DNA from 4 places in the Paenibacillus sp. J22R56 genome. Region 1 is predicted to be linked to each of the others. Evidence: riboswitches for the same ligand, from Rfam matches in the RefSeq annotation. Region 1 holds a riboswitch; each other region holds the start of a gene.
What was found. A riboswitch is a leader RNA that binds a small molecule or an ion and turns the genes downstream of it on or off. The one in region 1 is predicted to bind ZMP and ZTP.

Region 1 (7,301 bases):
GTGTTGTTGTTACCGCTCTTCGACGAGAACAGATCGATGAACGTCATAGGGTCATTGTAGTCAGCGCCCCAACCGCCGCGTGCCACATCATAGTTCAGGTGGTTACGGTTGTCGAGGAATACGCCCCATTCTTGCTTGCTAACTTCGGTTTTGATACCGAGGTTTTTGCTCCACATTTCAGCAATTGCTTCAGCAACCGCTTGGTGCAGTTCGTTTGTGTTGTAAGTCAGCTTAACAGTAGGCATTGCAGTCAGGCCTTCTTCTGCCAGACCTTCAGCAAGCAATTTCTTCGCTTCTGCAATGTCTTCTTTGAAGTATGCAGAATCCGGGTGTTCCGTACGGAAGTCGTCTTTCTCACCTTTAATACCAGGAGGAACGATACCGTATGCTGGCGTTTGACCGCCTTTTGTTACGTTGTCAACGATATCTTGACGGTTGATCGCCATCGAAAGCGCTTCACGTACTTTTACATTGCTGTATGGTTTAAGCGTTGTATTGAACAGGTAGTAGTAGATGCTTGCGCTGCCTTGAACTTTGAACTCATCCGCGTTGTTTTTCTTCAGCGTTGGGAATTGTTCATTCGGGATCAGACCCGTAGGCATACCAGCGAAGTCAAGCTCGCCAGTTTGGTACATGCTCAGCTCAGTATTCGAATCGTTAACTTCAGAGAAGACAACTTTCGTAAGCTTCACATCGTCTTTTGCATAGTAGTTGTCGTCTTTCACGAGTGTAATGGAGTTGTTCTTTTTCCACTCGCTCATTTTGAACGAACCGTTAGTGATCATAGTCGAAACATCAGTTGCCCATGCTTCGTTATCTTTCGCCGATTGGTGAACCGGGAAGAAGACTGTGAAGGACATCAGGCCCAGGAAGTAAGGAGTTGGCGAGTTCAGCTCAACTTGCAGCGTGTGCTCGTCAATTGCTTTTACTGCTACATCGTCAGCCGTTACACCGTCAGCGCCAGTGTTGTAAGCTTCAGCGTTTTTGATGTAGTACAACTGGTATGCATATGCAGATGCTGCTGGTTTCAGGTTTGGATCAAGGGCGCGTTTCCACGCGTACTCGAAGTCGCCTGCTGTTACAGCGTCACCGTTGCTCCATTTCGCATCATCGCGAATGGTAAAGGTATACGTTTTGCCGTCATCGGAAATTTTCCATTCCTTAGCCACGCCAGGAACAACGTCACCCTTCTCGTCTTTACGAGTAAGTCCTTCGTACAAACCGTTTACAACAGTTGCAGATACTTGGTCTTGAACTTGTGCCGGGTCAAGAGATGGCGGTTCAGTTGCAAGGTTCATGCGGAATACAGGTGCTTCGCTGCTTCCGGACTCTTCCTTAGGTGTACAGCCGACAGCTACGAGAGCCAGTGCCAGCAACACGGAGATCAATGTAAAGCCATGCTTCTTCTTCAACATAAATTTTCCTCCCCTGATGTAAACCCTGTCTTTTTATATTGTAATAATTTGACATTACATAATTAAACAATTTGAAAATTCATGCGTTTAACTGAAAAAATATCAGTGAACGTTTGTTCATTCCGTCCTGTTTACATATGTTCACGCCGAATTAGCACAATATTAATGTTAATTTAATATACCGTAGATAAATATACAATATTTATTTATGTTTTGTCACTCCCCAGAAATTACATTTCGTAAATTGTCGAATATTGACGATTCATGTAGAAGCTTAATACCTGCCTCCTATAGGATGCTGCAATCGCAAAGGGTTAATTCACCATAAAAAAAAGACTGCCCTTCAGGTCAAGGATGACCTGAAGGGCAGTCTTTGAAGAAACAAATAAAATTAGTATTTCATGTTCGGGTAAAGCGGGTATTGAGCTGTCAAATCACGAACCATGCCAGTCGCTTTCGCCAGTACGGCTTCGTCATTAGGATTTTTCAGCGTCATCGCGATCACTTCGCCAATGACTTTCATTGCTTTCTCATCCATGCCGCGGGAAGTTGCAGCTGGAGTACCAAGACGGATACCGCTTGTAATGAACGGGCTTGTTGGATCAAATGGAATTGCGTTCTTGTTCGCTGTAATACCGATCGAATCAAGCACATGCTCAGCAGCTTTACCTGTGATGTTAAGGCTGCGAGTATCAACCAGCATCAAGTGGTTGTCAGTACCGCCGGATACGATGTTGATGCCTTCGGAGATCAGCGTCTCGGACAATACTTTTGCGTTATTAATAACTTGTTGTGCATATTCTTTCCATGACGGTTGAAGAACTTCGCCGAATGCAACAGCTTTAGCTGCAATAACATGCATCAATGGGCCGCCTTGCGAACCAGGGAATACCGCTTTATCGATTGCTGCTGCCCAAGGTTGACGACACAGAATCATACCGCCGCGAGGACCACGAAGCGTTTTGTGTGTTGTTGTTGTTACAAAGTGTGCGTGAGGCACTGGGCTTGGGTGCAGACCAGCTGCCACAAGACCTGCGATATGTGCCATATCAACCATGAACAATGCGCCTACGTCTTCAGCGATTTTGCCCATTTTTTCGAAGTCGATTGTACGAGGGTATGCACTCGCGCCAGCTACGATCAGGCGAGGACGGTGTTTGAATGCCGCTTTACGCACTTCCTCATAGTTGATTGTGAAAGTTTCTTCGTCTACGCCATAAGCTACAAAGTTGTACAAAAGACCAGATGCATTAACCGGGCTGCCGTGCGTCAAGTGACCGCCGTGTGCCAGGTTCATACCAAGTACCGTATCGCCAGGCTTCAGAACAGCAAGGTATACCGCCATGTTTGCTTGTGCACCGGAGTGTGGTTGTACGTTCGCATGCTCAGCACCGAAAATTTCTTTTGCACGATCACGTGCGATATCTTCCACAATGTCAACATGCTCGCAGCCGCCGTAGAAGCGTTTGCCTGGGTAGCCTTCTGCATATTTATTCGTCAATACCGAACCCAATGCTTCGATAACCGCTTCGCTAACGATGTTCTCGGATGCGATCAGCTCGATGTTATCGCGTTGGCGTTGCAGTTCAAGGCCCATTGCCTTTAATACTTCAGGATCTTGGTTACGTAAGTTTTCCATTGTCATTGTGAAAAGCCTCCCAAATTAAAATTAATCACATGATCCCGACGTCTGCTCTGACGCCAGGCCGCTCTCTTCCAAAGTGTACACTGCACGGGTTCCGCCAATGAGCTTAGGCCTTGTAAAAGCCATCGTCACATGAGCTGCACCAATCGACCTGATCGAAGGTCTAACTGGCACGGCAACCCGGCGGAGATGCATGCCGATGAAGGTATCACCGATATCGATACCGGCATGTGCTTCCACCGTTTCAACCAGACAAGCTTCCGGCAAGTGCCGGTAAGCATACGCCGCCATCGAACCGCCTGCTTTCGGAACAGGTACCGCTGCAACCTCGTCCAGACCAAATTTGTCTGCAGCCTCACGAGGGAGAACAAGTGCCCGATTCAAATGCTCACAGCATTGAAAAACAGGATAAAATCCAATCTCGCTCCGTACCGCTTCAACTCCCGCATAAATCTGTGCGGCCGTCTCCAGCGTTCCGGATGTGCCGATACGGTGGCCCAGCACTTCACTTGTACTGGTGCCGATAACAAGCAGTTGTCCGGCTTTCAGCCCTCCGGCTGAAACAAGTTCTCGAACAATCGTCTCCACATCACTTGCAATTGAAGCTAATTCCTCGTGATTGCTCATGCTGCACCGCTCCTTCTATATCGTATCGATCTTAAGGATGCACAGTATATTGCTGTTCGATTTGCTTCACTTTCTGAACACGTCCTGCATGACGCTCACCATTCGAAAATGGCGTTTCCAGCCAGATGCGGACAATTTCCTGTGCTAAGCCCGGGCCGATAATGCGTTCGCCCATAGCAAGTACATTCGTATCATTATGCTCGCGAGTTGCCTGCGCCGAGAACATGTCATGCACCAAAGCGCATCGAATACCCGGCACTTTATTAGCCGCAATCGACATGCCAATGCCTGTACCGCAAATAAGAATGCCGCGGTCAGCCTGACCACTTGCTACTTTATCTGCTACCGGCAGTGCATAATCGGGATAATCAACAGATTGATTGCAGTCACAGCCCAAATCTTCAATCTCATGTCCTTGCGATAAAAGGAACGGAACGATTTCATCTTTCAACCGGTAACCCGCATGATCTGCACCAATTGCAATTTTCAACGTAAACCCTCCTGTTATTTTGCAGCGTCGTTAGCAAAATAAGTATCTGTTTGTCGAATCATACGGACTTATTATACCTAAATTCCGTAGAAAAGACGAAAAAAAGAGCATGACATGCTCAATAGCATGCTGCTCTTTGCCCAGGCGACCGGCCGTATGTTCCGATGCTCCACCGTGGTTACCCACTTCCGTCGCCAGTTACATCGGAAACCGTCTTTGTTACCTCCATGATAGCCGATTCATCGTTAGAAATCAATCGCTTAAATGGCTAAATTCAGCCTAATTTCAGCATGGAATTTCATCCCTTTTTGAGCATCCTCAGCAAGGTTTTCAAACTCACTTCAATCTCTGAAGCACAGCTTTCATACATGCTAAGTGTACCGCCAAAAGGATCGGCAATATCAAAGCTTGGAATGCGGCGTTCAAGCTCAAGGAGTCGTGTCCGCTCTGCAGTCGACAGCTGCTGGCCCAGCACCTGCTTCATATGCATCTCAGTAAATAGACGCTCTAACTCCTCAATATCCGCCTGTACATCCGTATCTTGATTGACGTATTCCTTAAGCGTATAGGCTTTATCCACCGCCTCAGGAAACCAATTAATTAGATTTCGTTTATGCCCCGATGTCATGGTCAGAATCAAGTCTGCCCAAGCAACAAGTTCACCGCTAAGCGCCCGTGAAGAACCTTGAGGTTCAACGGCTTTGCCTCGCAGCGTTGTAGCCGCATGAGCCGAGATCGGCAGCCCGTCTATTGTTGACACCCCCGCTGAACGAACCTCAAGCGGAACGCCCTGCTGCTTTGCCATCGCTCTCAGCATAGCTTCTGCCATCGGGGATCGGCATGTATTGCCGGTACAAACAAACAAGATGCGTGTCATGCTGCATTCCCCTTTCTGCGTCGCTAATCTGTCTTATTTTTAAAGTATAAATAACAGTCCAAATATTAATAAAATCGCCCCGCCAAGCGCTTCACCATACCCACCGAGGTTTTGGCTCACCCTGCGCCCAAGCAGGAGGCCACCCACGGACATTAATCCGCCGAAAAAACCAAATAGCAGTACAGTCAGCACGATATCTGCTGCAAACATACCAAGTGTTACGCCAACAGAAAAGGAATCGATACTAACGCTAAACGCGAATAAAAACGTTCCAATCGAGGAACGGTAGTCGATCGAATGAACAGCCTCTCCCCTAAGCGCACTGTAAATCATATGCCCGCCCAAAAGCAGCAGCAACACTCCTGCCGCCATTGTAGCCACGTCGCCAAGCAGACCACTGACGAAATGCCCGGCGTACATCCCTGCCAGCGGCATAATGACATGGAACAGTGCAATGATCGCACTTAGCCGCAGCACATCACGAAGACGAATCCCTTTAAGTCCAATTCCAATCCCTAACGAAAATGCATCCATGCCTAGCGCAACCGCCATTATGAGCAGTGTCGCGAATTGTCCAGCATGTAAAGTTGCATCTGTCACGCTATCGCCCCCATGTCCACATCCATTCTTAACCAAGATATGCGGACAAGGGGACAAACATACTACTCTAAACCTGAACGATTTGATGCCCGGCAGCTTTCGCCAGACGGTTCATAAGAGCAAGTCCAATCCCTTCCTCTGAGCAGCCTTCCGCCCAAATACGCTGCACACCTTCGGCATCAAATCGGCGAAGTGCTGCATAAAGCCGGTGCGCTGCCTGTTCCAAATGATGCTCACTTCCGTAGGTTAACACGAGATCGGCATCAAAGGCGGCTATTCTTTCATCGAAAGTAAGGACACCTGTCTTGAGTTTTGTTGCTCTTGTTCCATTCACTTGCTCCTGAATGTAACGTACTGCTTCGGCTCGATCACCCTGAACGATCACGAGATCACCCTGCGGAGCATAATGCGTATATTTCATACCTGGCGACCGCGGCGCTTCGGTCACTTCGGAAGTGGTGGGAGCCAGCGCATCGATGCGGGCCTCTGGTGCCGCATTCTGCAATTGTTCTGCGGTGATGCCTCCTGGACGAAGGATACGAATCGTATTCGAATCCGGCAGCTCAATTACCGTTGATTCCAGTCCAACGCCAGTTGCTCCGCCGTCTACAACTCCGCTTATTTTACCGCCAAGATCCTCCAGTACATGCTCTGCAAGTGTAGGACTTGGGCGGCCTGAACGGTTGGCACTTGGTGCGGCCACCGGACAGCCAGACTGCTGTATGAGCGCAAGAGCTGCCGGATGATCCGGCATTCGTACACCAACAGTGGAAAGCCCTGCTGTTACTAGAGGTGACACCGCTTCAGGATGCACCGGCAGCACGAGCGTCAGAGGCCCGGGCCACAGCTGCTTCATCAGTCTTCCGGCAAGTTCTGGATAAGGGAGTACCAGTTCATCTAGCTGCCGTTCGTCGGCAATATGCACGATAAGCGGGTTATCCGAAGGGCGCCCCTTTGCTTTGAAGATGGCCTCTACCGCCTTCGTATTACGCGCATCGGCCCCAAGGCCGTATACCGTTTCCGTCGGAAAAGCAACCAATTCACCTGCGCGCAGAAGGGCCGCTGCTTCCTCTAATTGCTCGGCCAGCATCTCCGGATTACTCCCGTCCATTACCTGCCAAACTTTTGTAGTCGTCATCTCTATCCTTCAATCCCTGCTATTAAAGTTCATCTACTGCCCCCATTATAGCATATGCCTTCTAAATTGCAGAGCAGCAGCCCTCCATCAGCGCTTGCATGCATGAGTGGAGGGCCGCCATTTTGCGAATTATGAGAACAGGCTTTTCAGCCAATGAATGAACTGTTGAATCATTTCCCACAGGAAGAACTTTGCTTCAGGTGCTTCGCCTTGGCCTTGGTCATCCTTTGCTTGCTGCGCGGAAACTTCGGCTTTGCTGTCAGCTGCTTTTTCAACTTTCCCATTGTTGTCTTGCTTTTGATCGGCTGAAGCGGTTTTAACAGTCTCTGCTTTCGCAGCGTCAGCATCCGGATCAGCGGCTGCAGCTTCACCTGTTGCTGCGTCGATGAAGCAAAGCGGCGGGAACAATACACACCACCAGTTTTGGCCTTGGCCTTCGCCAAGTGTAATCAGAAGAGCTTCATAGTCGCCTGCAGGGTATACTTCATTGCTGTACATTTTGGTAGGGA
Region 2 (7,301 bases), on a different contig from region 1:
GAACAGCCAGCTGGATAAAGCCCTCATCCGTATGCAGTTGTTGCAACTGCTCTTCTCGAGTCATACCAAATGGCAAAAAGGAGACCTCGCCGGCAAACGTTGTATTACCGGTAATAATCCGTCCATCTACGATAAAGCCTGCACCAGGAAAATGGTTCCGAGGAAAGGTAACAACAGCAAACGTTTTTTCCTCTTCAAAATCTTGAAGATGATAGAAGCCATATACCGTCATATTCATATCGTTTTCTATTGTAATAGGGATCTCATATTTATCTTCCAAATATGGCCCTAGCTCCTGTCCGGCTAGATCCGGAACATCACATACGCCGATAACACCTTGATGGACAACACCAGGTATTCCAATTCCAATGGCCTGAACATTCTCATTGCCACTGATCATGGTCTCAATGAAGCGGTCGATCGTCTTCACGTCAATAGGCGGAAGTTCAACGGTGGATTCATGGACCGTGTCACCGATCAGATTCACGATGCTGCTGCTGATGGAGTGTATACCTCCTTCTGTTTTGACAAGCAGACAGATCACGCAGCCGAAATCCTCATTATACCTATATTGCTTCGCTGGCCTCCCTCCATTTGGCTTATCTGAGTCCAATTCAATCACTTCGCCTATAGCTAGAAGCTCATTCAGAATCGTGCCGCATGTGGCTACGCTAAGCTTAGTTAGATTGGCAATCGAAGCTTTGGTTCCAACTCCTTGTGCTTTTAAAACATTCTTAACGAGCTCAACATTCATTTTTTTGATATGAACCGTGTTATGTGTGTGAGAAGACATGTTCCGACTCCTTTATTACGACACTTTTTAAAACTATTTTAATAAGTGGAGTATACGGTTCCATTAGCCATAAGTCAACATGAAAAAAGCCGCGTGGCCGCGGCTTTTCGTTTGCTTACTATTTACTCTGTTCCAATTGTAACACCAAGCTCTTTCAGTCTGCGCCTGTAGGCGATGCTGACGCGATCACATTTGAGATGCAGCTCCGCCTGCAGATCAAGTGGCAGCAGCTCTGGCTTTTGCTCCTCAACAATTCGCTTATCCTGTTCAAGTAAAGTGTTCTGGAAGTCGATAAAGACTTGATCCGGTACATCAGGTGCGTAATTGCGAAGCTGCAGCATAAACGCCGTACAAGTCTTCCCCGTCTCCGGCAGCACGATCAAGAACAGATGGAATATTTCATCCGAGCCTTCACTACGTTTAACCAGCTTCACGCAGCATGGGGTGTAAATCTCATAAATATACCGATTGTCGACGCCTACACCACGGCCATCCGGGTCCGGCTGATACACAACAATTTCGTCTGTGATAAGCACTCCATCTACATCGCTCACGCTGTAGTCATTAATTTCGGCAAATGCACTGTCACCCAGCAATCCTTCATGTACAAACATCAAGTGGGAGACATCCAGGAAATTCTCGACCACGCGAGGCGCTGACGCCGTTACCGGATAAGGCCCCATCCAGATTGGCAGCAGCTTCTCATCCACTTTTCCTTTTAGCGGCGGGAATTCCTCCCTTGGTTCACCGAGACACACCCACACAAATCCGTGCTGCTCTTGGCATAAGTAGGTATGTGTTTTCGCTTTTAGTGGTATCGCTTGGGAAGCAGGCAGGGATGGAATACAGACACACCGGCCATCGCCATCATAACGCCAGCCGTGATAGGCGCAGACGATCTCATCATTCTCCACTCGCCCAAGCGACAACGGAACACCGCGATGGATACAAAGATCTTTCATCGCCCGAATCCCTTGTTTGGTGCGGAATAAGACAACCTTTTCCCCAATTACAACAACCTGTTTAGGGATATCTGTAATATCGGCTGCGATAGCAACCGGATGCCATTCATGAAGTAGTACAGGATCATTAAGTATCATGCCAGTCACCACTCTTCCCTTATCGTTATTGATTTCACTTAGATGAAATTGAATGATTGCTTTACTGAGGAATCGTGCCTTCAATCCCTTTTACGAACCAGTTCATGTTCAAAATCTCATCAACTGTCATCGCTTTGCCTTTTGCTACTTTTTCCGCACCGGTCTGATCGGCAATTGGTCCGTTAAAGACATCAAATTTGCCATCCAAGATTTCTGTTTTCTTCGCTTGAACCAAATCTTGTACATCCTGCGGAACGTTTTTACCAAATGGCGCGATGTCTGTAATGCCGTCCTTCATAGAACCAAAATAACTTTCCGTCTTCCAAGTGCCATCCATGATCGCCTTCACCGTCTGTACATAATAAGGACCCCAATTCCACTTCGGATTCGAAATGTAATTGTCTGGTGCATACTTGCTCATATCCGAATCATTCCCGATACCCCATACGCCGCGTTCGGCAGCAGCTTGAATGCTGGCTGGCGAATCTTGATAAGCAGCAAGCACGTCTACACCTTTATCCAGCAAGCTTGTTGCTGCTTGACGTTCAGCCGTTGGGTCAAACCATGTATTGCTCCATACTACATCTACCTTCGCTTCTGGATTAACACTTTGTACACCTAGAGTAAATGCGTTAATCGTATAGATAACTTCTGGAATCGGATAAGCACCAACATAGCCCAGATGATTGTTTTTCGTCATTTTGCCTGCTGCCATGCCAACGAGATAAGCACTTTCATATTCCTTGCCCAGATAAGTGCCGAGATTATCCAAAGTCTTATATCCACTCGCGTGAAGGAACTTCACATCGGGATGCTTCTGTGCCACAGCATACATGGCATCCATATAACCAAAGCTAGTGCCAAAAATAATATCATTATTCTCGGCAAGTTCTTCAAATACGCGTTCAGCGTCTGCTCCTTCAGGAACATTCTCCACTGTAGTTGCGGTAATGCCAAGCTCTTTTTCCATCATCTTACGTCCTTGATCATGCTCGTAAGTCCAGCCCCCATCACCTGGTACACCTAGGTAGACGAATGCAACGCGCGGCTTTTTCGATTCTGCTGCTCCCGTTTCTGCTGAATTGGTGTTCGTTGTTTCCTTTGAGCATGCAGCAGTGAAGACAAGCAGAGCTGCCGCAACAACCATCATGAGCTTCTTCATACGAGACCCTCCCCTATTTGCCGAACCCTATCTTTCGAAAAGCTTAGAGAAAATATAGGTCATTGTTAGTTCTACGTCAATATTACTGACATTAAATATAGAGTAGTCACTAAAAAGAAGAGATTCATTTGTGCATGATGCACATTAACTGAAATTGCATGTCAGATTAACTGTCGGAAATTAAAAAAGCTGCGGCGAATGGCCTACAGCTTCATTACTCTATATTGTTTTTCTAGTCTTCCAATAGCTCGGGGGAGATTTGATGAAGGTGATGCTTCATATGCTCCAAATAATCGTTAATGAGCCATTCCAAAGTATGCTGTTCTCCACTTGTAAGCCTTATTTGTTTAGCTCTAATCAGATCCTCTGACATTGCCGTAATGACTCGTAACAGAGCACTATTTAAACTTGCCCAAAAGGTGATGATCTCATCTACAGATGCATCCGCATACCGCTGAGCTTCTACCCATTTATCTTGGTTGTACGGGGTTATGGCCAAGGGCTCTGAAGTGTACTGAGCTTGAATCATTCTTGTCAGATTATTTATAGCCGAATCACAGAGATGACCAAGAATTTGAAGGTTTGACCATTTTCCAATGGCATGTGGGGTTACCATCCTTTCTTCAGGCCATGCTTTTAGCTTATCTGGTATTGCCTTGATCAGCTTTTCAAGATGCGCAACAACATTCGTCACCAACAATCACTCCCTTTACCTTTTCTCTTATCTTAACACCCAACCAAACCTGGCATTATGGGGAGAAATCGATAAGAGCCATCAATCGTTTTGATAACGCAAAGTAAATACAAGTGCCCATTCCGTCTTCTTAATGATTCGGAAGTAAGCTCTGCTGTGGACATGTTGTTACCGCTCGAAGCCTGCACACCAAAGGCATACACAGGTTCATCGGCTGCAAACGACGTCTTCTCATTATGCTGAAGCAGTCCCTGCATAGTCAGCTTGCTATTCCAAGGAATCGTTGTTGTTGCAAGACTTGAATTTCCTTTATCATGAACAACATTCACTTTAATTAGTCTTATTTCATCATTCCCCTCGATTGGAACTGTATCAACCGACATAATAACTTCGACTTCACCACTGCTCGGATTTTCCTCTGAACTGTAAAATAGTTGACCAATTGAACCCTTCGTCGCTGCCTTCTTTCCATTCTCCCAAACGTCCAGATCCAACCATACGTTTGGCTGGCTTCCTTCATAAGACAATTTGAAAGCCACTGACATCGAACCAAGGAATGGCTTGAAAATCGCAGCATCTCCTGCAAATAAATCAACAGGGGTTAACGTTATTTTGTTTTCTTTCGCTTTAGTAGTGTCTTCAGTCACTTTGTTCTCATCAGAAGTTCCCGGTTTATTGTTAGTCACTATTTGATTACTTTCATTAGTACACCCAGATATGACGAGTAAAATGATGATCATACCCATTGTTAGCCGCATTGTTAGTAAGCTCCTTTCAAGACAATCGTTTATTAGGAAATTCTACCATATTATTTAATTACTAAATAGAATGAAATGACAATTGAATAAGTTCTAAAGGGCGTAAGATCCTGCTGGGGTCTTATACTGTGCTCATTATGCGAAACTAATAATCTCGAAGGTCCAATAAGACCCCACGAGGGTCTTACGTAGTAGTAGTTATGTGAATTTAGTGATCATAAGACCCTGCGAGGGTCTTATCGCTGCTCCGTCCAGGTGATATTCGAAAAAAAAGAGCTATACCATCGTCATTTTAATGACTAAAGGTATAGCCCTATTGGAGTTTATTACCGTTTGCTTCTTTCCGCAGCCTCAACAGTATGCTTCAACAACATCGCAATAGTCACTGGCCCTACTCCAGCAGGAACTGGAGTGATAGCAGATACATGAGGAGTGCATGCCTCAAAGTCAACATCCCCCACATTGCCTGGATTATAACCGGCATCCAGTACGACAGCACCGGGCTTAATCCAATCGCCTTGAACAAATTTAGGCTTACCTACGGCGGCGACAACAATATCAGCAGTTCGGACATGTTGTTCCAAATTGTTCGTTTTGGAATGGCATGTTGTTACTGTCGCATCTTTGTTCAACAGCATAGCTGAGACTGGTTTTCCTAAAATCGGGCTTCGGCCGATTACGACGGCATGCTTGCCAGCCACAGGCAGCTCGTAGTACGCCAGGATTTCCATAATTGCTGCTGGTGTACAGGAAGGGAATGCCGCGATGCCAAACGCATTTTGAGCAAAGCCTTGCATCGTCACTCCGTCTACATCTTTATCTATGGAAATAGCTTCAAAGGAAGCTCGCTCGTCGATGTGATGTGGGACCGGATGCTGCAAAAGTAAACCATGAACGGATTGATCATCATTTAACTGCATAATCGCTTGTATCAATTGTTCAGTAGTTGTTTCTTCAGGAAGTTCGATCCGAATAGATCGGATACCGACCCGTGAGCATGCATTACCTTTCATTCGGACATACGTTGCTGAGGCAGGATCTTCTCCAACAAGAATCGTTGCCAGACATGGGACGATATCTCTCTCATTGAGCTTGGATACACGGCCTACTAATTGGTTCTTAATATCTGTGGCAACTCGGTTTCCGTCAAGCAATAATGGACTTGATTTCATTAGCTGTCATCCTCTCCACTTGTTATAGAAAAACAGAAAGAGGCAAGGAGAAATCTCCTTACCTCTGCCCAGGCGAACGGCCATATGAAGTATGTGCTCCACCGTGGTACTCCACGTCTCGCCAGTTACACATACTGAACGTTTGATTTCATTTTGCCAGAAACTATTCCGTAGTTCAATAGCTAGCTGTAATTCTTATGTCATTTTGAATAATCGTAGATGTCGACAACTTCTCCATGCTCTATATCTTCTTTAAACAAAAATGCAATGATCTGTTTCGCCGTTTCCTCAGGTGTAGTTAGCATTCCTGATTCCATGACCTGCTTAAACAACTCTACTGTCGGGAGCATAGCTCGATCCATGCTTCTAGCTTCACTTTGCAAGCTGGTGTCAATCATACCTGGCCAGATGGACACAATCTTAACTGGAGCATTTGAGTTATTTTGTTCAAGTGCTACACATTGGGTGAAAACATCTAATCCAGCCTTAGCCGCAGAGTACAAACTCATCCCTGGATGAAGATTTTTTGCAGATGCAGAAGAGATATTAAGAACCCTCTTCTCTACGGACAGTTCCCTTGTATGTTTAATAAAAAAGGATGTTAGAAGGATTGGGGCGATCAGATTCACCTGTATATTACGTGTTATTTCACTGATATCTGCTGCATCTATTGGGGCCACTGGCGCGATCATAGAAGCGTTATTTATGAGATAAAGCCCTTCTACTTGGGACAGATCAATTTGACTGAATATCCTCTCCATTAAGGTTTCAATCGCATCCGTTTGCCCTAGATCGAACTCATAATAAGCCATATTCTCGCTGTTGCTTATTAGAGTTGTATTCCTCTCTCGAGAGACACAATGTAGAAAATGACCTGATGATTGCAGTTGATAAGCGATGGCTTCCCCAATTCCTCTAGAAGTCCCTGTTATAATGAAGTGTTTCATCGTTGCTCCTTTCATTATTGCATCAACCAAGATATGAGGAATAACAGTGCACCAAGGATTAAGACTGCATAGAAGAAATACGCAAACCAACGCAGAACCTTAGGCATACTGTTTAAATCTGTTCTTTGGGCAGGAACACCCATTATTTTCTGATAGTGATCGGTCACATCATTAAATGAAGTTACCGTAGCGGCTGTTTTTTCCTCGACAGGCTGCCCCTTCACTTTTTTATTCAAGTTTTCTAACCCCCTAGTATGAAACGATGTCATTTCGTAACATCATTTTTTAAGCCTCATCGTATACAATTTTCTATTCAATCTGTATTTAATCAGTTAGACGTACTTGAAGTTAATAAAGTTTCCATTTTATTGTAAATATTTGGTTTGAGGCATTGACCACAAAAACCCCATGTGATATATTGTGCATACACAACATACACAATTAATTGAGGAGGTACGTTATGCTGGCATTAGACATTCAAAATTTAAATAAAGCTTATCCAAATTTCCAGCTAAAAAATGTTTCGTTCCAACTGGAACAGGGTTTTATCATGGGTTTTATCGGTGCCAATGGCGCAGGTAAAACAACGACAATCAAATCGATCTTAAATATGCTTCATATCGATAGCGGAGAGGTTCTAATATTGGGCAAGAATATTGCCGAACATGAAATCGA
Region 3 (7,301 bases), on a different contig from region 1:
ACTATCGCTTCTCCGCCCATCAGGTTGAAGCGAGCCAAAAAAGCTGTTCCTATAGTCATTAATTGTCCGGCTGTAGCCGCCAAGCTGGCGTACGATAACCTCCCGCTCTTCCGGTGTAAGGGAGTCTCTTATTTGATTTAATGCGGTTCCTTCTACAAATTCCATGAAGAAATACTCTGCCTGGATCAGCTCACATGTTGAATCATACGTATAAATTCGAGGGATCGGCAGAACCGGATTGTCAGCGGCAAGTCTCATCGACTCTACCTCTGTCTTCATAATGTTTTTCTCATAGCGCATCATTAGTTTATCCTTGGAAGGGGCAATCTTCAGAACGGTCTTCCGGCCATCCTCCAGCATGATGGAGTAAGCCATATTAGCCCAGCCGTCCGTAAGCTCACTTGCCGAGCGAAAGCCCTGTCCAAAAGCCTCATGTACAATCTTTCCGATCTCTTGGTTGCTAAGCCTGTACTTATTCGCATTTTCCATATCTGCAGAATAGCCTCCGGTCCTTGGATTTGATATTACCGGTGAACCTTGTATACGCCTGCTTTGCTTAAACGGCGAATAAGCTGAACTTCTTCTACTGTTAGTGCTGGAGTTTCCGCTGCAGCAATATTCTGCAGAAGCTGTTCACGGGAGCTAGCTCCCGGAATCGCCACCGCAATAGCCGGATGGCTAAGCGAGTAGCGGATGGCAAGCTGGGAGAGACTTCTCTCTGTGCTCGTCAACTGCTGCAGCTGCTCACGGAGATGAAGCAGCTCGTCCAGCTCATAATCCGGCACAGCTTTGGACGGCTGTCTATTCGCCGCTAGAGCACCACTCGCAACTGGCCCTCGCGCAATAACACTAATCCCTTTCTCCTCCAAGAGCGGAAGAATCGTCTCTTCTGCACGTCGGTCTACGATACTATAAGGATTCATCACGCTGACCATAGAGGAGCGAGCAGCATATTCCCGAATCACATTTGGACGAATCGACGATATGCCATATTCCCGAATAATGCCCTCCTGTTTTAACTGCTCGAACGCTTCGATCGTCTCCTCGATCGGATCCTCAATCGTTCCACCATGAAGCTGGTACAGATCAATATAGTCTGTGCCTAGTCTGCGAAGGCTTTCTTTTACGGCTGATAAAATATATTGTTTCGACGGATCCCATGTCCATCCTTCTTGACCAGGAATTCTCCGGTTGCCAACCTTCGTCGCGAGCACAACCTGATCACGCCGTCCACGGATCGCTTTGCCTACCAGCTCTTCATTAAGCCCGCTGTCATACAAATCTGAAGTATCCAGCAGGTTAACCCCACGCTCCAATGCTTCATGGATAAGGGCAGTGGCCTTCTGTTCATCGGTTCCAAGCGACATGCAGCCCAGACCAATTTCTCCAACGAGCAGCTTTGAGCTGCCTAACTGATTTTGTTTCATTCGGATCTCACTCCTTTATTGTGTAGCTGCAAACGCCAAGGCTTGCAGCCTTCAAGACTATACTTGCAGCTTAAGATTGTTTACTTTCTTCTTGATCTTCCAGCAGCCATATCCTAACAAGGCAAACAGTCCAAGATAGAGGATCATCAGCGGAATACCTATCGTCCAGAGCCCCTCTGTAAAGAAAGTATTCAGATTAACCATGTTCAAAATCATGATAAAGAGATTGACGAACAACATAGCGCTTATAACTCCCAGCAGCCTTTTATAGAGCATAATTAAAGATTCACGGTCTGTATATAGCTGAGGCTCTTCACCCGGCTGCCACTCCCTTCGGAAGTAATGCCAGGTCAATCCGAATGAACTGACATATTCCCAGCCTGCATCTTGATACAGATCAAGATACTCCTGAAATTTCCCGTTTTCCCGAGACTGTCCGGTCTGATAATCCATCCTATACGTATACCGAACCGATTCATCACGAACGAATGAGCTGCTTATGAGTCCGCCTTTTTTAAAATGTAATCCTTGGCTCGACAACTCATTCATCCATTGCTCTCCCTTCTCATAATTCCAGGCCATAATCAGCCGATGACGCTTTACCAGCTTTTCACTCAACTGCCTCACCCCTTCTTCGTAATCAGAGCCTGACGCCCTACGTCCAGAAGCTCTTCCAGCCTTGCGACTTCCGCAGACACAACCTGCCTGCCATTCTCCGTAATGGCATACATCTTACGCCGGGTATCCGTTCCCTCAGGTACAGGATAAAGTTCAATCAACCCTTTATTGAGCAAGGTATTGAGCGCTGTGTATAAAGTGCCGGCACCAATCTTGACCCGTCCGTTACTCATTTTCTCGGTATCCTGCATAATCCCATATCCATGCGAAGGCTCCGTATATAGAACAATTAAGATATAATAAAAAGCTTCCGTCAGCGGCAGCATCTCTTTCACATCGTTCAGTCTTTTCCTCTCCCCTCTAATATATCGACATACGATACATCTTATGGCTATATATTACATCTCGATATATCGAGTGTCAATGTAGTTTTGGTATTTTTTTCTTTTTGCATGTAAAAAAGGACATGTTGGAATTTCCAACATGCCCTTTGATTTGGACTTTTACTGAATGGGAATATAGACCGTCATACTAATTTTCTCCGGAGTGGAATTCATCACATCCGTTACCTCAAAGTCTGGTCCTTCTCCACGCTCATAATTGCTGTTAGGCAGCCAGGTGCCATAAATGTACTTCCATGTATTTTGCCCAAGCTCAGGCATACTGCTGTTTCGAACCAGCAGGAAGCTCGATGCAAGCAAAGCCCTCTTCCACTTCTGCAAATGCTGTGACCTCCTCGCCAATAAGGAAGGAAAAAACACCATCCTCATGGAAGGAGTGGGAAATACCATAGGCAAAGGCCGGCCGGGCTTTGTTTGGGATACGCATAAAATATTCATTGCTGCCAAAATGCCCGTAAAATCCCGGAATCTCCTCAAAATACAATTCGTTATTTAAATTCGTTGTGTAGTTATACCCGATAATACGAATGGCAGGAAGCTCTACTATGTCCGGTTTGTACATATTCAGCCCTCCTCGAATATTGGCTGTTAGAGCAATGAAGTCGATTGGATGCTGGGAAACAAGTGGTTGCTGCCGTTTACGATACTTAGCTGGTGTTACGCCAAAAAAACTACTGAAAGCACGAGTGAATGCCTCCTGTGAGCCGTATTGATAAGACACTGCGATGTCTAGTACTTTTTTCTTGGTAACCAGAAGCTCCGCAGCAGCGACGCTTAACCTTCTCTTCCGAATGTATTTTTGAACTGTAAATCCAGAAATGGCGTGAAAGAGCCTTTGAAAATGATAGACCGAAAACCCCGCTTCCATGGCAATAGCCTCTAAGCTAAGCGGCTCCTGCAACTGCTCTTCCATAAACATGATGACTTGTTGGACTCTCGTATAATGTTCCATTGGAATTCAGTTACCCAGCTCCTTCGTTTACATTTGCAGTTATCTTATCATTGAAGTGGCTTGCTATATTTGATCAGGAATGCTTTCCTGGCATCCAATCATATTCCATCAGCCTCGCTGTCTTTAAGGCCCGCTCCTCGCCATGAAGCTTGCCAATTACATACAAGGACATATCTATACCGGCTGATACACCCGCAGACATAATGATCTTGCCGTTATCTACATACTTCACGTTATCCAGAATCTCTGCCGATGCAGGTACAACCTCTCTTAATTCCTCGATAGCTAGATGATAGGTGGTGAGCTTCATCCCTTCCAATACGACAGCTTTAGCAAGTAGTAAGGCCCCCGTACATACGGACAATATAATCTCAGCTTCATCTGCGCAATCGTGGATCCATTCTGTCAGTACTCTGTTGTTCATTTCTTGCCGAACACCACGGCCGCCGGGGATGAGGATAATATCGGGTTTCGGGCAGTCATGAATGGTATACGCAGGGTTCACGCTGAGATTACCTAATGCTGTGATCGGATGGTTATGCTCGGCTACCGTGTAAACATGGAAATCCTGTCCGTAATTACTGCCCGTAATAAACACTTCGTACGGTCCCGTAAAATCCAATATCTCTACATTGTCATAGATCAGAATCGCTACATTCCTCTTCTTCTGCACCTGTTCCATCCCCTCATCCTCCTAAAAATAAATTAAATTAAAAAGAGTATTTGTCCCACGGGAACAAACTCTTCCCAGTGAACAAATACTCTGCCCAGGCGTACGGCTGATGACATATGTGCTCCCTCGTGGTTATCCACGTTTACGCCAGTCGCACATACCAGTTATTTACTTATTATACTATTCCGAACATCGGCCGGAAGCAAGAGTGGATTTGAAACAATTAACGGCAGTATATCGTCTATAAAACTGGAATGTTTTGTAAGTCTAGTATTCATTGAAGGAAGTGTAGCCATGAAGCTAAAAAGATGGCATAAAATAATCGCTGGGCTGCTGCTGTTACTCCTTATTGCCGGGGTACTAGAATACAAGGGGATCATCTGGCATAACAGCTTGTTCGCAGCCAAATATGATGTGAGAGGAATCGATGTCTCCCACTATCAGGGGGAAATAGATTGGAAGAAGGTCGCTGACAGTGGAAAGTGGCAATTTGTTTATATCAAAGCTACCGAAGGAAAAGATATGACTGACAGCCATTTCAGGTCTAATTGGGAGCAGGCCAAGAGCAATGGCATGCTCATTGGTGCTTATCATTTTTTCACCACTCAAAGTACCGGTGCTCAGCAAGCTGCACATTTTATTGATGAGGTTCCTAATGAGGCTGCCAACCTCCCCCCAGTCATCGATATTGAGATTAGTCTGGATAAAGATGCTCCACTCATCCAAAGTGAGCTAACCACCCTAGCAGATCAACTAGAGCAGCATTACAAGCAGAAGCCCATTCTGTATGTCACCTACGATACTTTTAACAGCTACATTGCAGGAAGCTTCGAGGATTACGAAATCTGGATCAGAGATATTGTGAAGCATCCGTCCCTGAAGGACGACCGGGCTTGGACCTTCTGGCAATTTAATAATCGCGGAAGAATCTCCGGTATCGATGCCTATGTGGATATTAACGTATTCCATGGGGATGAAACAGCTTTTGCTGCGAAGTTCAAGAAATAAGATACGATAAGACCCTCACAGGGTCTTATCGTATCTTATTTCAGGCAGTAATCACCCAATAAGACCCTTAGAGGGTCTTATTACATCTCCGAGTGCTCACGAAAGCATAGTTGTCTCCCCCATATTTAGCAAATAAGACCCTCACAGGGTCTTATCGTTACTAATTTTAGGCAGTAATCACCCAATAAGACCCTCAGAGGGTCTTATTGGACCGCAGCCAGTCTTACAGTCGTCCAAAAGGCTGCTGTTAAACTAGTCAGAGGACAATGCTTCCTCAATAGCCAGTTCCAAATCGGTCGGCTGTGTCGTTGGCTCAAATCGGCCGACCACTTGTCCCTCTCGGTTAATGAGAAACTTGGAGAAGTTCCACTTTACGCCATCGCCGTCATATAAGTCCGGATGATTCTGCTGGAGAAAATCTTTCATCCACATCTCAGCAGCATTATCCGGATCATATCCTTGGAAAGGTGCCTGCTCCGTAAGATATTGAAAAAGTGGATGGACATTTTGTCCACGGAGCTCTACCTTTTCAAATAACGAGAAGGTTACTCCAACATTGCGCCGGCAATGCTCCTCTACTTCCGTATTGCTGCCGGGCTCTTTGTCATTGAACTGATTGCACGGGAAGCCCAGTATCTCTAAGCCATGCATCCAATATTTTTCATACAGCTGCTGAAGACCATCGAACTGCTTGGCATATCCGCATTGGCTTGCTGTATTAACGATTAGAAGAACCCTGCCACTGAAAGCAGACAGATGAATAGGCTCTCCAGTAATCTCATTAACTTGAAAGTCATAGATGGACTTGTTCATCTTATTCCTCTCCCTTGTTTTATATTTAATCCATCATATAACCCAGAATCCTATTTGAATAATATATAAAAACAATAATCTTAATAGGCATTTCCAATAATGTATTTACTGGAAAAAGGACTTAAAATAGGTCCATTTTCTCCAGCAGCCCTGCGGCCTCTTTCAGGATCATTCGATCACGCATTAGCATAAAAAAATTGCCATAATCATCAGCGTTGCTGTTGTTAGCAGTCTTATCCATAACTTCAATTGCCTATCCGATTGTCAGCCATTGAACGGACATTCCGAGCTGCTCTTCAGCATCCGTTAGGGCCGTTTGTTCTGTGCTTCAAAAAAGCTTCCTCTGGTGACTCACCTTCCTCTATGCCGCCACCTGGAAGTTTATAAAGATCCAATTCAGCCATATACATCATGGCAACCTTTCCATTGTGATTAACGAGCACCCCTCGCGAAGCGTATCGAGATACTGTACCGATATACGCTGGGGCTCCTCCCAAAATATCACTGTCGGTTAATCTGCTATTTAACGTCATCATTAATCCCCTTTACCTGTGCCATTACCAGAGGAGCGCCGGCACCTGGTTTGGGCAGGATATTCCCTTCGCTTTTATAGGTATCAAATCTCTTCACTAAATTCAAATAAGCCTCTTCCCGGTCATTGCCAAACCCACTCATCCAATGCCAACCCTTGATACTTGCTTCCCAAGGTAATATCGCTGCATTTAATCCCTTTAATAATTCCGTGTCTACATGTTGCTTTCTGTATTCAATGGAATAGTCATTCAATGACCAGTTTTTCTCACGGGCACGTCTCTTCCTAAGTAGAAACTGAATTCCTATCACTATCGCTGTAAAGCTAAGAGGAAGTAGGAGGTTTTCAATCACCTTTTTTAAACTAAAATCCATAATAAACAAATATAAACCGTAACCACCAACTATCAGAAATAATTCAGTTAATAACCACTTCATCATCTTACTTAATTTTTTGAGCCTCTTAAAATTTAATAAGGTAAGATAAATGGCCACTAAAAGGATCGTTATGATCATGAGCATTCAAGAAACTCCTCTCTGCTACGAACCCATTAACATCTCGTCCAACTGCTCATGATGCTTCGCAATCCAGATCATCTCCTCAGCAAAACGTGCCGGAATCCGATGATGATTATCCATCTCCGCGGTAATCCACCATTTGCTTTCCAAATACCAGAGTAACCGAATGATATCCGCTAAATGATTAATCTCAAAACCTGCAGTCTCTTGATAACCTTGCAGAAAAGCTTTGGTCTTACCCAAATCCAGCCGCCCTTCCAGGAATGCCCCGGATAGAATGGCACGGGCTATGTCAAAGTCCAGATAGTCAAAGTTCAGCCGATCAAAATCAAGGACAGCCGATACGGTTTCCTCACGGA
Region 4 (7,301 bases), on a different contig from region 1:
CTTGGTTGCGCTTACCTTTCCTTGCATACGAAGTTGTGCCAGGCAATGCGATTGTATCGTTCAACGGCTTTTGGAAGCCCTGTTTCTCTCCATCCAGTTGGAACTCCCAAATGCCTTCTAAATTGATTGTTGCTATCAAAAATATCACGTCCTCTGTAGATTTCAGCTTGATTGCGACAACTATAGCATAACCAGGAGGTTCAAAATACCGCAAAAATCAGTCACTTTTTCATGCTAGATTTACATCGCCTCAAGTTAGATCATGGAATAAAAAAGCCGCGCAGCAGCGCGGTTTTCATGAGAGTACATTATGTACGAAAGTAATTCTCAACATATTCAAAGTTTTCCTGTAACGTTTTACTGCCATCCACTTTTAATACATTTAAGTTTAAATCAGATGCTTCTTTTTCTACAAATTCAGCAAACAAGGCATCCCGAGACATCCAGTTGTTAAAAGCCACAGTAGGGTTCTCAGTGCTTTGTAATACCCCTTGTATCCATCCCCTTCTGGAATATTGCTCTCTTTGGAAGTCCTCAGTTGGAATGATCCATATAGCTTTATGATGTTCTTTTAAATAGGGTGCTAGAAGAGAAGGTATTATTTGATTGCCTTCAACAACAACGGATGTGTCTGTTCTCTTCGCAAGATCCTTGATAACAAATGAAAAGTCTTCTACAAAAGATTGTTTATATACTCTTAGCTGCTCTTGGACTTCCCTTGTATAAAAAGCTTCATTAGGGTTCATCGTAGACACTTTGTGCATGGCTGGATGCTCATTCATTGAGACATCCTTCAAGTGTCTATCAAAATGTTCATCACAAGAATAAAGCTCCAACCCATGCTTCTCTGCAAACATCCTGGCTAATGTACTTTTTCCCGCACAAGCGGAGCCACCTATCCAATAAATCATTTTATCTCTTAGCAATCATTCACACCTCTTTTGAGACATTGTAACTACATTACTTTATCCTATCCGATCTTCGTACTCTTCCCCTTGAGTCTCCCATTTAATAATGATCATGATTCCTTTTTTTTTAATGGTAGTTAACGTTGTATAACCCTTCTCTGCTTCCATCAAACCATATTCTATAGTAAAATCTTTCGTTTCTCTCTTTTGAATTTGATCAATAATAATCCCGTATTGTTCTTCGTGCTCTTCCTGGTAGCTGCCAGCGGTCATTAATTTTTCTTTGTAGGAAGGGTCATATACGCTTATGACTTGTGTTCCCAATTCTGTTCCTTGTGCAAATGTGATTCTCTTCACTTCATCAAGGTCTTTCAAGTCACCTATATACTGGTAAGTGATATTAAAATACCTTTTCCCATCGCGCTTAATTTCATCGTTTAGAATTGTGGCTTTCCATTGACCACCTTCGGAGTTGAAGATGATACCACCACTGTTACTATTATCTTCTTCTTTTAAACAAGCCAGTAGTAATAGAAATGTAATAATAATAAAGACGTATAGTATCTTATTCAAGAACTCCCCTCCAGTGTTAAAGAAAATTATAGCGTAATTACCTTCATTCTGATTCTATCAGATCTCCAAATAAATCCTGTGACACATTCATGTAACTTAGCTGCTTCATTCCCTTTAGGAAATCTGGCTTCTTCTTGATCAAGCTCATTCCAATGTCCAAGACTTGCAGGTTCTCCAGCTTCGCTAGTTCAAGCGGCAGCTCATGGATCGACGTGTATTGAATCGTAAGCTGTTCCAGTTGTTCCAGCTGACCAATCTCCGGTGGAATGTGGTTTATGCCGATCTCTTCCTTAGGCTTCGCCTGATAGCCGGGAGTCGGCCGATCCGAGCTTGCACATTGGATGGAAAGCTGTCTCAGGTTCTTCAGCCTGGCTATAGAAGCGGGAATACTCTCCAAATCAGCAGTCAGGATTTTCAAACGTTCAAGTTTGTTTAACTCGAACAATTCTTCAGGTAGACGATAAAGATCCTGTTCAAAAATCTCCAGTTCACGAAGCTCTGTAAGCTCCCGGATTCTCTCAGGCAGCTCTGTTAGTCTATATCCACTGATATACAGCTTATCAGTCTGATGCTTAATGGCATCATCCAGCAGTCGATTTAGATCCTTGTGAGCCTCTATTTTCAAAAAGAGCCCTGTTATTCGATTCATCAAATCAATTGCTTCTTGCTCCGTTACATCTAAACCATACATATCTTCATGCACAACCGAATAGAGGTAATCTCCCCCGCCATCTTTCAAGAAACACAAGTCTTCCGGCAGGTTAGGATAAATCCAATCCGAAAGACGGTTTGCTAATTGCTTGAGCAGGTTCCCGCTTCCTTCACAGCATCTATAGATATAATAAGTTCCCGCAGAATAAAAGGCATGACTGTTATAACTATTTTTTATTCGTATAACTTCATCCATATTTCCGTTTTGGATAACGATTGTTTTCATCAGATACGGCTCCAACGCTTCTAATACCTTTATGTACCTACACTCGGCCATATCAACAGGCATCTTTTCCCCCAGTACAAAACATTCCGAATTACGTATTGCCAAATCAATGATCTGCTCGTAGGCTTCGCCTCTAGGATCTGTATACATTCTCATCTCATTAGTCACCTTTCCTTACAATCCAATACTTTCCATAAATTCCTTTATGAACATTAGACGTAATGGATTGAAAAAAGTTCAACTTATTCTTCCTTTATTAGCTTCCATAATTTCTGTGAGTAGACTAACCAGAGCTTGTACTCCCTAACCTCTTCCTTAAAGTTATATACTTCGTCCATATCTGTGAAATGGCCGATCGTTGTTATAGGTATTTTCAACTCAGCTCTACTCTTTATTAGTCTTGATAAATCAATGAATAAACCATCATTTGTGTTTTCCAATAGTGCTGATGCAACATCCTGAGGGATATCTTTCATTTTTCTTCCCGTTAACTTGCGGAGTTTCGAAGGAATCACATTGGCTAATAGAATCTCGTAATCTTGTAAATCGGTCACATAAAGCTTGTTAAACCAGCCATCATCATGTGCATGATAGGCAAATCTTATTTTGGGTATCCGAGTAAGCGGCCTGGCAAGGTGACTGAAAAACAATAACTCCGCAATGGCATTGCTGCTTAATTTATCTAAATCCTCTTCTTTCGAGAAGTCCACCCAAACAAAATCTCCATAGCGATAAACGTTATCTTCGATCAGTTCATTAATTTCTTCCTTTGTTACATAATCAAATCTGGAATGCTGATTCCAGTTTTCGTTATGAAAATCATGCTTTAGTAAAATAAGATTCTCCGGTCTATTCGTTACCCCATTCATAAATTCATAGAATTCAATCCCATAAGAATAAAAACAATTCGCCTCACGCTGGTTTTTGCTTATATAGATTAAATCTCTAATTTCCTTTTTCTTCATCCGTTATCTCCTACTTATGAAAGCTTATTTCGAAACTCGAATTGAATATCGTGATTCGATACATCAATAAACTTCACCAACAACGAGATTTTATTTTCCTTATTAATACGTTCCCAGTAGTAGTCTGCTATCTCATTAATAAAATCGAATAATGGCACCTCGAAAGGTTCCCCTTCGAATGGTTTTAACACACCATCCTGCTCGCCGTTGTAGGTGTGAATGCAGTGACCAATACCTCTTTTGAAATTACTGTATGAATAACTTTGTCGTAAGCAAACGGTTGGGTCGTTATCCTGTGTTTTTAGTATCGACAAAGCGTACTGTTTAAGTTCTGTGTTAATCACCGCCGAAATTCTTGGAGTAAAATGAGGGGCATCCGGCTCAAACTCTCTGAGCAGTAATGATTGTTCGAAGGTTCGATTATGATGAAGCCCCTCATAGATCGTATCCGTTTGATCACCATTCGAGACAATATGCATGTTCTCCCAATGACGAATAGGGTAATAAATAATGAGTGATGGATCTTCCATTTGTGCAGGATCAAATGCTTGGTTCTTGACGCTGTTTCCTTCTCGTTCGAAGACACGGTTACGACTGTTCACGCTTCTGCCCATAATCCAATACACCTGTACATAATGCGTTCCAGAAGGAGTCATCCCTGCAATAAGCGTCCTGCCGGGATATGGTTTATCAAATAATTCGGTTTGTGCTGTTTTCACTTCGCTTGCTCCTCTCGGGTAAACATAAAGAGGTAAGGGGATAATCCCCTTACCTCTGCCCAGGCGTACGGCCGTAGCTTATATGCTTCCTCATGGATCCCCATGTTCGCCAGTCACATATAAGTTTTAAATTACTTCACATCATACTAAGTACTTCCAGAAAAATCAATCAATTAGTTATCGGATCAGCCGGTGCGTAACGGTATTTACTCGCTTGTTCGTAGGCATAGGCTAATCGGAAAAGAACAGGCTCACTGTAGGCAGTTCCAACGAATGTGATACCTTGAGGTCCTTTGGTTGTGTATCCACCTGCGGCTATGATGCCTGTTTCCGCGTATCCGCCTGGCACGGTAATGGCAGGATACCCTGCGCGTGCAGACAAATCGAGCCCATCCTCATTGCCCAGAAACAACAGTGCATCCAGCTGATATTCCCGTATCGCATGGTCAATGCCTTGTTCCCTTGAAAACTCGTGGTTAAGTCGCAAACTCTCGAAGTACTCCGGTTCAGACAATGTACCACTTGTCCTATTCGAGAAAATCAGTGTGCCTTGACCATATTTCAACGCGATATCGCTATTTGCTTCATTATAGGCGATGAGTTCATCTAAGGTCCGTACAGATGCGCCGGGTCCAGCGTTAGCCAAATAATCATTTAACCCTTTTTTGAACTCGTATTGCATGACATCCCAGTCCCATTTTGCACTTTCGCAAGGCAATGTTACCGGGTCGATCACGATAGCACCTTGTTCCTTGAACAAAACGATCGCCTGCTCTATTATCTCGGCCCTAGCTTTGTCCAGTCCTTGAAAATAGTGACGCGGAACGCCAATTCGCGCACCTTCCAAACCTTTTGCATCCAAGAAAGGGGTATAATCCTTATATGCTATTCGCCTATTATCTTGCATGGCAGCATCCTGTGGATCAACCTCCGTCATGGCTCCGAGCAAAATTGCAGCGTCCCTTACCGACCTTGTCATTGGACCAGCTGAATCTTGACTTTGCGTAATTGGGATAATACCTGTTCGACTGACAAGCCCAATGGTCGGCTTTATACCAACAATGTTGTTTTGTGAGGATGGGTTAATAATTGAACCAGAGGTCTCAGTTCCGATAGAAGCGGCGCACAAATTCGCGGCAACTGCTGCACCTGAGCCAGAACTTGAGCCACCTACGAACAACTCTCCAGGACCGTAAGGATTCAGTGTCAGGCCGCCTCTGGAGCTATACCCTGCCCACATCATATATGACATATAATTGGCCCATTCCGTCATGTTTGCCTTCCCAAGGAACACTGCTCCCGCAGCTCTTAGTTGTGCGGCTACACCCGAATCTTTCGGAGCGAAATGTTCTGCAAGAGCGACTGAACCTGCACTAGTATGCATGCGGTCACCTGTGTCGATATTGTCTTTAAGCAAGATCGGGATGCCATGTAGTGGTCCACGGGGTCCCTGTCCCTCCCGCTCCGCATCTAGCGCCCTTGCTACCTCGATTGCATCCGGGTTAACTTCTAGAACAGCTTTCAGCACCGGATTTAACTGCTCAATGCGGTCCAAATACCAGCGAACGCAAGATTCCGACGATAACGCACCTGTTTCCATAGCTGCTTGCAAAGAAACGATGTCCACTTCTATTAAATTTACATCTATTGTATTGTCCATTAGACTTACTCTCCTCTTGTAATAACACTTTATTACCATCTTACCATTTATAGCCAGATTGTAGAGAGAAAAAAATAATTATAGCTATGCTAATCTGAGCCTAATAACGAAAAGTCATATGTCATGTGAAAAAAGCGGCCCCACAATGGGACCGCTTCTTCCTTCTATCAACTTATTTAGTTGCTCGTCAACGAATAATCGTCGAAGAAGAATGTACCGCGCATGTCTTTGAAATACGTATAGACGCGGACCTTAGCCGTATTGGCCGGTGCGGTATACGTACCATGCACGTTCTCAAAACCGGAAGTCGTTGTACCGCTGTAAGTTGTAACTGTATTGTCAGCTAATACATTGCCCGATGCATCAAGGAACTGTACCTTGAACTGCAGTGTGCTGCCCGTGTTGGACGTGATATTCACGTACCCGTCAAAGGTATAAGATGTGCCTGCCGTTGCATTCACATCCTGATACCAGCCGAACCAAGGACCAGTATCGCCGTTGATTCGAATAGACGCAGAGCCCGAACGATACGTTGATGTATTACGGGATACGTAATAATCCTGTTCGTATGTCCATGAGGCTGGGCGATTGCTGCCATTGTCCGTCTCGAAGCCGGCGTTTGTCAGCAGGTTGCTGCCTCCCGAAGCAGCATCAGTTGTAACGTTAAGTGTAGTACTTGCTGCAGAAACGTTTCCTGCTGCGTCCTTCGCTTTGACTGTAAAGCTGTACGCTGTGTTTGCCGTTAGGCCTGTTACTTGGTAGGATGTTGCACCTGTTGTGGATCCAGCCAGCGTCGTACCTCTATAGATGTCATAGCCGGTTACACCTACATTGTCTGTTGATGCTGTCCACGATAGATTAACCGTTGTTGTAGATTTAGATGGCGCAGTTAAGCCCGTTGGAGCTGTTGGAGCTGTTGTGTCAGCTGCGGCAGTTGTTGTTACGTTCAGTGCACTGCTCGCCGCCGATACATTACCTGCAGCATCCTTCGCTTTGACAGTAAAGCTGTAAGCTGTGTTAGCCGTAAGGCCTGTTGCTTGGTAAGTTGTTGCTCCTGTCGTGGAACCAATAAGCGTCGAACCTTGATAGATATCATAGCCAGTTACACCTACATTGTCTGTTGATGCTGTCCATGACAAGTTAACGGTTGTTGTGGTTTTTGATGGTGATGTCAATCCCGTTGGCGCTGTTGGAGCTGTTGTATCCGCCGCCGCATTTGTTGTAACGTTCAGCGTGCTGCTGGCTGCAGAGGTATTGCCTGCAGCATCCTTTGCTTTAACCGTAAAGCTATAAGCTGTTGCAGCTGTCAGACCTGTTGCTTGGTAAGTTGTTGCTCCTGTCGTGGAACCAATAAGCGTCGAACCTTGATAGATATCATAGCCAGTTACACCTACATTGTCTGTTGATGCTGTCCATGACAAGTTAACGGTTGTTGCGGTTTTTGACGGTGAAGTTAAGCCTGTTGGAACCGTTGGTGCTGTCGTATCGGCTGTACCTCCACTTCCGTCCGTCACCGAGAAGTCATCGAAGTACAGGGAG

Region 2: it holds a riboswitch for ZMP and ZTP, as region 1 does, so the genes downstream of both, AC0YNT_RS16190 (bifunctional 5,10-methylenetetrahydrofolate dehydrogenase/5,10-methenyltetrahydrofolate cyclohydrolase) here and rpiB (ribose 5-phosphate isomerase B) in region 1, are expected to answer to the same signal.
Region 3: it holds a riboswitch for ZMP and ZTP, as region 1 does, so the genes downstream of both, AC0YNT_RS24680 (DJ-1/PfpI family protein) here and rpiB (ribose 5-phosphate isomerase B) in region 1, are expected to answer to the same signal.
Region 4: it holds a riboswitch for ZMP and ZTP, as region 1 does, so the genes downstream of both, AC0YNT_RS15870 (IMP cyclohydrolase) here and rpiB (ribose 5-phosphate isomerase B) in region 1, are expected to answer to the same signal.

What each region holds. Positions count from the first base shown of each region.
Region 1 is NZ_JBWDNV010000003.1:487,715-495,015, reverse strand. Features, by position in the region: gene AC0YNT_RS10185 (peptide ABC transporter substrate-binding protein) at 1-1,415, opposite strand, end outside; gene AC0YNT_RS10180 (serine hydroxymethyltransferase) at 1,807-3,054, opposite strand; gene AC0YNT_RS10175 (TIGR01440 family protein) at 3,085-3,687, opposite strand; gene rpiB (ribose 5-phosphate isomerase B) at 3,719-4,177, opposite strand; ZMP/ZTP riboswitch at 4,309-4,389, opposite strand; gene AC0YNT_RS10165 (low molecular weight protein arginine phosphatase) at 4,476-5,054, opposite strand; gene AC0YNT_RS10160 (manganese efflux pump MntP) at 5,094-5,606, opposite strand; gene AC0YNT_RS10155 (L-threonylcarbamoyladenylate synthase) at 5,722-6,792, opposite strand; gene spoIIR (stage II sporulation protein R) at 6,922-7,301, opposite strand, start outside.
Region 2 is NZ_JBWDNV010000006.1:246,545-253,845, forward strand. Features, by position in the region: gene AC0YNT_RS16165 (ROK family protein) at 1-793, opposite strand, end outside; gene AC0YNT_RS16170 (aromatic ring-hydroxylating dioxygenase subunit alpha) at 916-1,893, opposite strand; gene AC0YNT_RS16175 (BMP family ABC transporter substrate-binding protein) at 1,955-3,055, opposite strand; gene AC0YNT_RS16180 (DinB family protein) at 3,288-3,749, opposite strand; gene AC0YNT_RS16185 (hypothetical protein) at 3,782-4,507, opposite strand; gene AC0YNT_RS16190 (bifunctional 5,10-methylenetetrahydrofolate dehydrogenase/5,10-methenyltetrahydrofolate cyclohydrolase) at 4,834-5,679, opposite strand; ZMP/ZTP riboswitch at 5,739-5,818, opposite strand; gene AC0YNT_RS16195 ((S)-benzoin forming benzil reductase) at 5,880-6,641, opposite strand; gene AC0YNT_RS16200 (hypothetical protein) at 6,641-6,862, opposite strand; gene AC0YNT_RS16205 (ABC transporter ATP-binding protein) at 7,087-7,301, shown strand, end outside.
Region 3 is NZ_JBWDNV010000011.1:3,798-11,098, reverse strand. Features, by position in the region: gene AC0YNT_RS24705 (phosphotransferase family protein) at 1-489, opposite strand, end outside; gene AC0YNT_RS24700 (aldo/keto reductase) at 525-1,427, opposite strand; gene AC0YNT_RS24695 (DUF2812 domain-containing protein) at 1,485-2,045, opposite strand; gene AC0YNT_RS24690 (PadR family transcriptional regulator) at 2,051-2,371, opposite strand; partial or broken gene AC0YNT_RS24685 (effector binding domain-containing protein) at 2,549-3,398, opposite strand; gene AC0YNT_RS24680 (DJ-1/PfpI family protein) at 3,472-4,080, opposite strand; ZMP/ZTP riboswitch at 4,157-4,236, opposite strand; gene AC0YNT_RS24675 (glycoside hydrolase family 25 protein) at 4,366-5,079, shown strand; gene AC0YNT_RS24670 (glutathione peroxidase) at 5,332-5,892, opposite strand; gene AC0YNT_RS24665 (hypothetical protein) at 6,412-6,945, opposite strand; gene AC0YNT_RS24660 (phosphotransferase) at 6,964-7,301, opposite strand, start outside.
Region 4 is NZ_JBWDNV010000006.1:172,586-179,886, forward strand. Features, by position in the region: gene AC0YNT_RS15845 (glycoside hydrolase family 2 TIM barrel-domain containing protein) at 1-139, opposite strand, end outside; gene AC0YNT_RS15850 (hypothetical protein) at 309-926, opposite strand; gene AC0YNT_RS15855 (hypothetical protein) at 966-1,481, opposite strand; gene AC0YNT_RS15860 (leucine-rich repeat domain-containing protein) at 1,525-2,574, opposite strand; gene AC0YNT_RS15865 (peptide ABC transporter permease) at 2,661-3,383, opposite strand; gene AC0YNT_RS15870 (IMP cyclohydrolase) at 3,398-4,102, opposite strand; ZMP/ZTP riboswitch at 4,153-4,229, opposite strand; gene AC0YNT_RS15875 (amidase family protein) at 4,272-5,762, opposite strand; partial or broken gene AC0YNT_RS15880 (fibronectin type III domain-containing protein) at 6,398-7,258, opposite strand.